DNA from 2 places in the Bordetella muralis genome. Region 1 is predicted to be linked to the other one. Evidence: predicted binding sites of a transcription regulator. Region 1 holds the regulator's gene; the other holds the start of a gene.

Region 1 (3,973 bases):
CCGAGTTCTTGCAGCATCTCCAGATCGAAACGCGTACGCTGCTCCAGGCGCTGCGCTTCGACAAGTTTGCCGTCGGCAGTCAAAAATTTCAGGCGCTCGCGCAGCTCTTCCTTGATCGTCTCGATGGCGCGCAGCACGGTATCACGCGGCGTGACGTAGTGCGAACCCGGGTAGACGGTAAAGCGCGGGACTTTTTGGCGCACGCGGCCCGTCAGCGGGTCGAACAATTCCAGCGCCTCGATCTCGTCATCGAACAGCGTCAGGCGCAGCGCCAATTCGGGGCTTTCCGCCGGGAAAATATCGATCGTCTCGCCGCGCACACGGAATGTGCCACGCGTGAAGTCCGCATCGTTGCGCGTGTACTGCATGGCGACCAGGCGAGCCAGGATTTCGCGCCGGGAAATGTGGTCCCCAGAGCGCAGAATCAACACCATCGCGTGGTAATCACCGGGATTACCAATACCGTAGATACACGAGACGGTTCCGACGATCACCGTGTCGCGCCGCTCCAGCAGACTCTTGGTCGCAGACAGGCGCATTTGCTCGATATGTTCGTTGATGGACGAATCCTTTTCAATGAACAGATCGCGCGTGGGGACGTACGCCTCGGGCTGATAGTAGTCGTAGTACGACACGAAATACTCGACGGCGTTCTTGGGAAAGAACTCGCGCATTTCGGCATACAACTGGGCCGCCAGCGTCTTGTTTGGCGCCAATACCAACGCGGGCCGACCGAGCCGGGCGATGATATTGGCCATGGTGTAGGTCTTGCCCGAGCCTGTCACACCCAGCAAGGTCTGGCACATCAAACCGTCACGAATGCCCTCGCTCAGCCCCTCGATCGCGCCAGGCTGGTCGCCTGCGGGCGGATAGGGCTGATACAAATAAAAGGGGCTGTCGGGGAAATCGACGAATCCAGGAGCTGTCATGCTAGACTGTCTGAGGGTAAACCCCCCATTATCCACAGCAGTGCCTTCCGCGTCTATCTACCCTTAGCGAATTCTCATGAGCTCTCTTTTCGATTCCGTCGAACTTGCGCCGCGCGACCCCATCCTGGGTCTGAACGAACAATACAACGCTGATACCCGCCCTGGTAAAGTCAATCTGGGCGTGGGCGTGTACTACGATGACGACGGTCGCATTCCCCTGCTGGCTGCTGTGCGCAAGGCCGAAATTGCGCGTATCGAAGCCGCCGCGGCACGCGGCTATCTGCCCATCGAGGGCATTGCCGGCTACAACAAGGGCGCTCAAACGCTGTTGCTGGGTGCTGATTCCACGCTGGCCGCCGAAGGCCGCGTGCTGACCACCCAGGCTCTGGGCGGCACCGGCGCACTGAAAATCGGCGCAGATTTCCTGCGCCAATTGCTGCCCCAGTCCAAAGTGCTGATCAGCAATCCCAGCTGGGAAAACCACCGCGCCCTGTTCGAGCGTGCAGGTTTCCCGGTCGACACCTATACCTATTACGACGCCGCAACGCACGGCCTGGATTTTCAGGGCATGCTGGCTTCGCTGCAGGCCGCTCCTGAACAAACCATCGTCGTGTTGCACGCCTGCTGCCACAACCCGACTGGCGTTGATCCGACGGCTGAGCAGTGGCAACAGATCGCCCAGGTGGTCAAGTCGCGCAACCTGGTGCCGTTCCTGGACATCGCTTACCAAGGCTTTGGCGCCGGTCTGCAAGAGGACGCTGCCGTCGTGCGTCTGTTTGCCGATCTGGGCCTGACGATGCTGATCAGCTCGTCGTTCTCGAAATCGTTCTCGCTGTATGGCGAGCGCGTGGGCGCCCTGACCGTGGTCGCAGGCAATCAGGACGAAGCCAAACGCGTGCTGAGCCAGCTCAAGCGCGTGATCCGCACCAACTACTCCAACCCGCCCACGCACGGTGGCACGGTGGTGTCGTCGGTGTTGAATACGCCCGAGCTGTACACGCTGTGGGAACAGGAACTTGCCGGCATGCGTGACCGTATCCGCCTGATGCGCGAACAACTGGTCGATAAAATCAAGGCTGCGGGCGCCTCGCAAGACTTCAGCTTCGTACGCGAACAGCGCGGCATGTTCTCGTATTCTGGCCTGACCTCGGCACAAGTCGACACCCTGCGTGAAGAACACGGCATCTATGCTGTATCCAGCGGCCGCATCTGCGTTGCTGCGCTCAACAGCCACAATATCGATACAGTCGCCAAGGCAATCGCGGCGGTGATCAAGTAAATCGCAGACGCATCGACGCCTGACTGAAGGACCCGGACGCAAGAACGGGTCCTTTTTCTTTTAGCCTGCGCATCTCAGCATCCCTCCCCCCTTCCGAGGGACCCGCCTTCGTCTACAGGAGGCGGACATTCTGCTTACTTTCTGCGCGGCCTGCCTACCAAATGCCTGCCATCTGCGGCGAGCATTTGGCGATGTGCATCTTTCCTGCGGTCCTATTCGCCCCCACCTGACTTGCTTTTTTATACAGGCTCGTCCAAAATCCAGCTGTATATTCATACAGTCCGAAGCGGATCATTGCCATGGCTACCAAACTTACCGAACGCCAACAGGAAATCCTGAACCACATCCGGCAAACGGTGGCACGCACCGGCTTTCCTCCTACTCGTGCCGAAATCGCCCGAGCATTGGGTTTTCGTTCTCCCAATGCCGCTGAGGACCACCTCAAGGCCCTCGCACGCAAGGGGGCCATCGAATTGACGGCAGGCGCATCGCGCGGCATTCGACTGATAGAGTCCGTTGATCCCGCTAGTTCTTCTCATTCCCATGCCACATCGGCTGCCGGCGTCTCAGCACCACCAAGCCTCGCAGGATTTGCCGCAGAAGCCATGAGCCGGTTATTACTGCCGCTGGTAGGTCGTGTAGCAGCAGGCAGCCCCATTCTGGCCGCCGAGCATGTCGAGCGCGAGGTTGGGGTGGATCCGGGGCTGTTTGCCCAGACGCCCGATTACCTGTTGAAAGTACGCGGCATGAGCATGCGCGACGCCGGCATCCTCGAAGGCGATCTGCTCGCCGTCAAACGAGCCAGCGAGGCGCGCAATGGTCAGATCGTCGTTGCCCGCCTGGGCGACGACGTTACGGTAAAACGGCTGCAGCACCGCCAGGGACACATCGAACTCCTGCCCGAAAATCCAGACTTCTCGCCGATCGTGGTGGATGGGACACTAGATTTTGCACTTGAAGGCATTGCCGTCGGCCTGATCCGCACGCAGGCACTGCATTAATTAACCGCTCTACTTGCCGCTAGCAGCAAAAGGCCCCCGGACTCATACGTGACTTGTAATGAGTCCGGGGGCCTTTGTGCCATACCATTTGGCATGGCACGAACTGCTTAAGGCTTAGTGCTTGAACACGGGATCACTTGGCGCAGCGTTTTCCGCTGCTTTGGCGACCAAGGGTTCCTTGACGACTTCTTCGTCGGACAGTGGCTCGGGCTGGCGTTCGAGCGCGAGCTCGAGCACCTTGTCGATCCAACGCACCGGCACGATCTCGAGGTGGTTTTTGACGTTGTCCGGAATATCGGCCAAGTCTTTGACGTTTTCCTCGGGGATCAACACCGTCTTGATACCACCACGGTGAGCCGCCAGCAGTTTTTCCTTCAGGCCGCCGATCGGCAAGACCTCGCCACGCAGGGTGATCTCACCCGTCATGGCGACATCAGCACGCACCGGGATGCGCGACAGGGCCGAGACCATGGCAGTGGTGATGGCGATACCGGCCGATGGGCCGTCCTTGGGCGTAGCACCCTCAGGGACGTGAACGTGCATGTCGTGCTTTTCGAACACGCTGTCGGCAAAACCCAGACGACGTGCACGCGAGCGCACGACGGTACGGGCGGCCTCTACCGACTCTTTCATCACGTCACCAAGCGAACCGGTACGTTGAATCACGCCCTTGCCCGGCATATCGGCGACTTCGATCGTGAGCAAATCGCCGCCGACTTCGGTCCAGGCCAGACCGGTGACCTGACCAATCTGGTTTTCCTTTT
Region 2 (3,973 bases), on a different contig from region 1:
CCAGATCCGCTGCGCTTTGCTTGCCAGCCCAATAGGCCTCGACCGCGCGCTTGAGTTCGCGCTGGGCGCCAATACGGGGAAAGCCCAAATTATGAACTATAGTCATATAGATATCCGATTCAACAAATTTTATTCAACTCGCATGCTATTCTGCCTCCAACTTAATTTGCGTCAAAATCAATCTCAACATACATTTATTGAAAATTTCTCATACTAATAAAATGAGTGTGATTCATGCATGGCCTACACAGGTTTCATGTCGCTCATATTTGTTATTTACCCGCTCTGTATACGACTGATCCATGCTCGAAATCCGTCATCTAGAAACCCTCTCGGCAATCCGCGACGGAGGTAGCCTGCAAGAGGCAGCTGATCGTCTGCACCTGACGCAGTCGGCGCTATCTCATCAATTGCGCGACCTCGAAACCCGCCTGGGCACCCCGCTGCTCAATCGCCGTACCCGCCCTGCCCGCCTCACTACGGCCGGACTGCGGGTGCTGGCGCTGGCCGATGACGTCTTGCCGCAGATCCGGGCCACCGAGCGGGAGCTACAACGGCTGGCGGCGGGCCGCACCGGACGGCTGCATCTGGCGATCGATTGCCACTCATGTTTTCAATGGCTTATGCCGAGCATGGACGCTTTTCGCGGCCAGTGGCCGGATGTCGCGTTGGACCTGTCGGCCGCGTTTTCGTTTGCCCCATTGCCCGCACTGGTACGGGGCGATCTGGATCTGGTGATTACATCGGATCCGCAGCAACTCGACGCGGTGGAATACCTGCCCTTATTCAAATACGAGTTGGTACTGGCTGTCTCCGAATCGCATCCTTTGGCAGCCAGCAAACACATCGTGCCCGAGCAACTGGCGGATCAGATCCTGATCACCTATCCCGTGGACAGACAGCGGCTGGACGTCTTTACGACCTTTCTGGATCCCGCAGACGTAGAGCCGGCCGCGGTACGCAAGGCAGAGCTGACACCCATCATTGTGCAACTCGTCGCCAGCAATCGCGGCGTGACTGCACTGCCCAATTGGGCGCTGACAGAATATTTGCATCAAGGCTGGCTGCGGCTGTGCCACCTGGGACCGCAGGGTGTGTGGCGTACGTTGTACGCCGCCGTGCGAACCGAGGATATCGATGCGCCTTACATTAATGATTTCCTGGCTATTGCACGAGAGACGTGCTTTAAAACCCTGGACGGTATACGGTCAGCGAAAAATTGAACCGCTTTTGATTAATCATCGTCCCGCTCGTCACCCAACAGGCGACGGATCACATCATGAGCAAAGCCTCGGCCCGCGAGGAAGCGGGCCTGTTTGGCATACTCGTTACGATCGCTGGGCTTTGTGGAAAAACGCTTGCGCCACACCTCAAGCGCACGCTGATACTCGGTTGCGCGCAGATCGTCGCGCAACTGTGCGACTTGATCCTCGGCAACGCCGTGCTGACGCAGTTCTTGCACAATGCGTGCAGTACCCTGCCGACCGGCACGACGATGCACCAGGCTATGCGCAAATCGCTCGGTAGATAGCCAGCCTTCCTTTTCCAGCGCATCGAGCACTGGCTCAATGTCGGAAGCATCCTCTGCATAAGGCTGGAGCTTGCGCGCCAATTCATTGCGCGCGTATTCGCGGCGCGACAGATAACCCACCGCGCGAGCCTTCAGGCTAGGCCCACGCGGTTTAGGTTTGCCCAAGGTCTCGAAATCATCATCCCGGGGCTCGTGTTTGCCTCGCGTCTCGAAATCATCGTCCCGAGCCGTGCGTCTGCCTCGGGTTTCGAACTCGTCTTCTGGTGCAGACAGTGTCCGGCGATTTTCGCCATCCCTCCCTGTACCAGAGGTCTTCATCGTCTCGAATCCCCCGTCGTCAGGTTCGCGTGAAGACGAGCCGCGACGTGGCCACGAAGCTCCCCGCTGACGAATCATTCTGCGTCGGTAGTCTCGGCCTCGCTAGCCGGGAACGTCGCTGCACGGCTGACGATGCCTTGGTTTTCACGCACCTTGTTTTCGATCTCGATGGCGAGCTCGGGATGCTCTTTCAGGTATTCACGGACATTGTCCTTGCCCTGACCGATGCGGGTGCCGTTGTAGCTGTACCATGCGCCCGATTTGTCGACCACGCCTGCTTGCACGCCCAGATCGATGATTTCACCCTCGCGTGAGATGCCGGCGCCATACATGATGTCGAACTCGGCCTGCTTGAACGGAGGCGACACCTTGTTTTTGACGACCTTGACGCGCGTTTCGTTACCGACGACTTCTTCGGCCTTTTTGATGGAGCCGATGCGGCGGATGTCCAGACGCACAGAGGAATAGAACTTGAGGGCATTACCACCGGTAGTCGTTTCCGGGTTGCCGAACATGACGCCGATCTTCATCCGGATCTGGTTGATGAAGATGACCATGCAATTGGTGCGCTTGATGGTAGCCGTCAGTTTGCGCAGCGCCTGGCTCATCAGGCGAGCCTGCAGACCGGGCAGCGAATCGCCCATTTCGCCTTCGATTTCGGCCTTGGGCACCAACGCGGCGACCGAGTCGATCACGATCAGATCCACCGAACCCGAGCGCACCAGGGCGTCGGTGATTTCCAGGGCCTGCTCGCCGGTATCGGGCTGCGAAATCAGCAGATCGGTGAGATTGACGCCCAGCTTGGAGGCGTACTGCACGTCGAGCGCGTGTTCCGCGTCGATGAACGCGCAGGTGCCGCCGATTTTTTGCATTTCTGCGATGACCTGCAGCGTGAGCGTGGTCTTGCCCGACGATTCAGGGCCGTAGATCTCGATCACACGCCCACGCGGCAAGCCACCCACGCCCAATGCGATATCAAGCCCCAGCGAGCCCGTCGACACGACCTGGATGTCGTGTTCGACTTCGTTATCGCCGTAACGCATGATCGAGCCTTTGCCAAACTGCTTTTCGATTTGCGAAAGCGCGGCTGCCAGCGCCTTGGCCTTTTCCGAGGCGGCTGCTTTGCTGGTTTTGTCGTCCATGTGGTTTCCCGTGGATAAATGATGTTGACGCTGTGAGGTTTAACGCGCGGCAAAGCGCTGCACGTCGAAGCGGCGATTATTGCATTCGATTGTACTGTATATAAATCCAGTGTGCCAAATTTTTCCAGGGATTCCCTGGATGGGCAAATTAGCTGAGGCTGTGCCAGAATGCCTGCACGCGATATCGTCCTGATGTCGTGCGCCCTTAACGGCTCTTGCCCCGCTTTCACTGCATGCGCATCCTTATCGCCGAAGACGACAGCATCCTGGCCGATGGCCTGTCCCGCTCATTGCGCCACAATGGTTACGCCGTTGACGCCGTCAGCGACGGCGCCGCCGCCGATTCCGCCCTCGCCGCCCAGCCGTTTGACCTGCTCATTTTAGACCTGGGACTCCCCCAGCTCACCGGGCTGGAAGTCCTGCGCAGGTTGCGTGCGCGCAACTCTGCGATGCCGGTTCTGATCCTGACGGCGGCAGACAGCGTCGAGCAACGCGTCAAAGGCCTGGATCTGGGTGCCGACGATTACATGGCTAAACCCTTTGCTCTATCCGAGCTGGAAGCCCGCGTGCGTGCCCTGACACGGCGCGGCGCGGGCGGCGGAGCCACCTTGTTGCGCCATGGCCGCCTGGTGTTTGACCAGACCGGACGTGTCGCGCTGGTCGATGACCAGACCCTGGATTTGTCCGCCCGCGAGGTCAGCCTGCTGGAAATCCTGCTGACTCGCAGTGGCCGCATGGTCAGCAAGACCCAGCTCGTCGACCACCTGTGCGAATGGGGCGAAGAGGTCAGCACCAACGCCATCGAGGTCTATGTGCATCGATTGCGTAAAAAGCTCGAGCCTAGCGGAGTCAAGATCATCACGGTACGCGGCCTGGGTTATTGCCTTGAACGGGACCAAGGTGCCGCCAGCCACCTCACCCACTGAGCCGGCCGCGCGCGAGTCGCTGAACCAAGAAGCCCTGGACGCCATGCGTGGCGGGG

The links. Region 1 encodes LexA, which represses DNA repair genes until DNA is damaged. Its sites were predicted from a motif close to ACTGTATNNNNATACAGT; they were not measured.
Region 2: recA (recombinase RecA) is a predicted target of LexA. The motif match lies at 3,085-3,102, and genes of this name have one in related genera.

What each region holds. Positions count from the first base shown of each region.
Region 1 covers NZ_BAAGVF010000006.1:1,292,551-1,296,523, forward strand. The annotation lists gene uvrB (excinuclease ABC subunit UvrB) at 1-929, opposite strand, end outside; gene ACYVIT_RS16875 (amino acid aminotransferase) at 1,006-2,208, shown strand; gene lexA (transcriptional repressor LexA) at 2,508-3,209, shown strand; gene lon (endopeptidase La) at 3,324-3,973, opposite strand, start outside.
Region 2 covers NZ_BAAGVF010000003.1:646,387-650,359, reverse strand. The annotation lists gene metE (5-methyltetrahydropteroyltriglutamate--homocysteine S-methyltransferase) at 1-106, opposite strand, end outside; gene ACYVIT_RS08025 (LysR family transcriptional regulator) at 303-1,223, shown strand; gene recX (recombination regulator RecX) at 1,235-1,849, opposite strand; gene recA (recombinase RecA) at 1,924-2,991, opposite strand; gene ACYVIT_RS08010 (response regulator transcription factor) at 3,225-3,917, shown strand.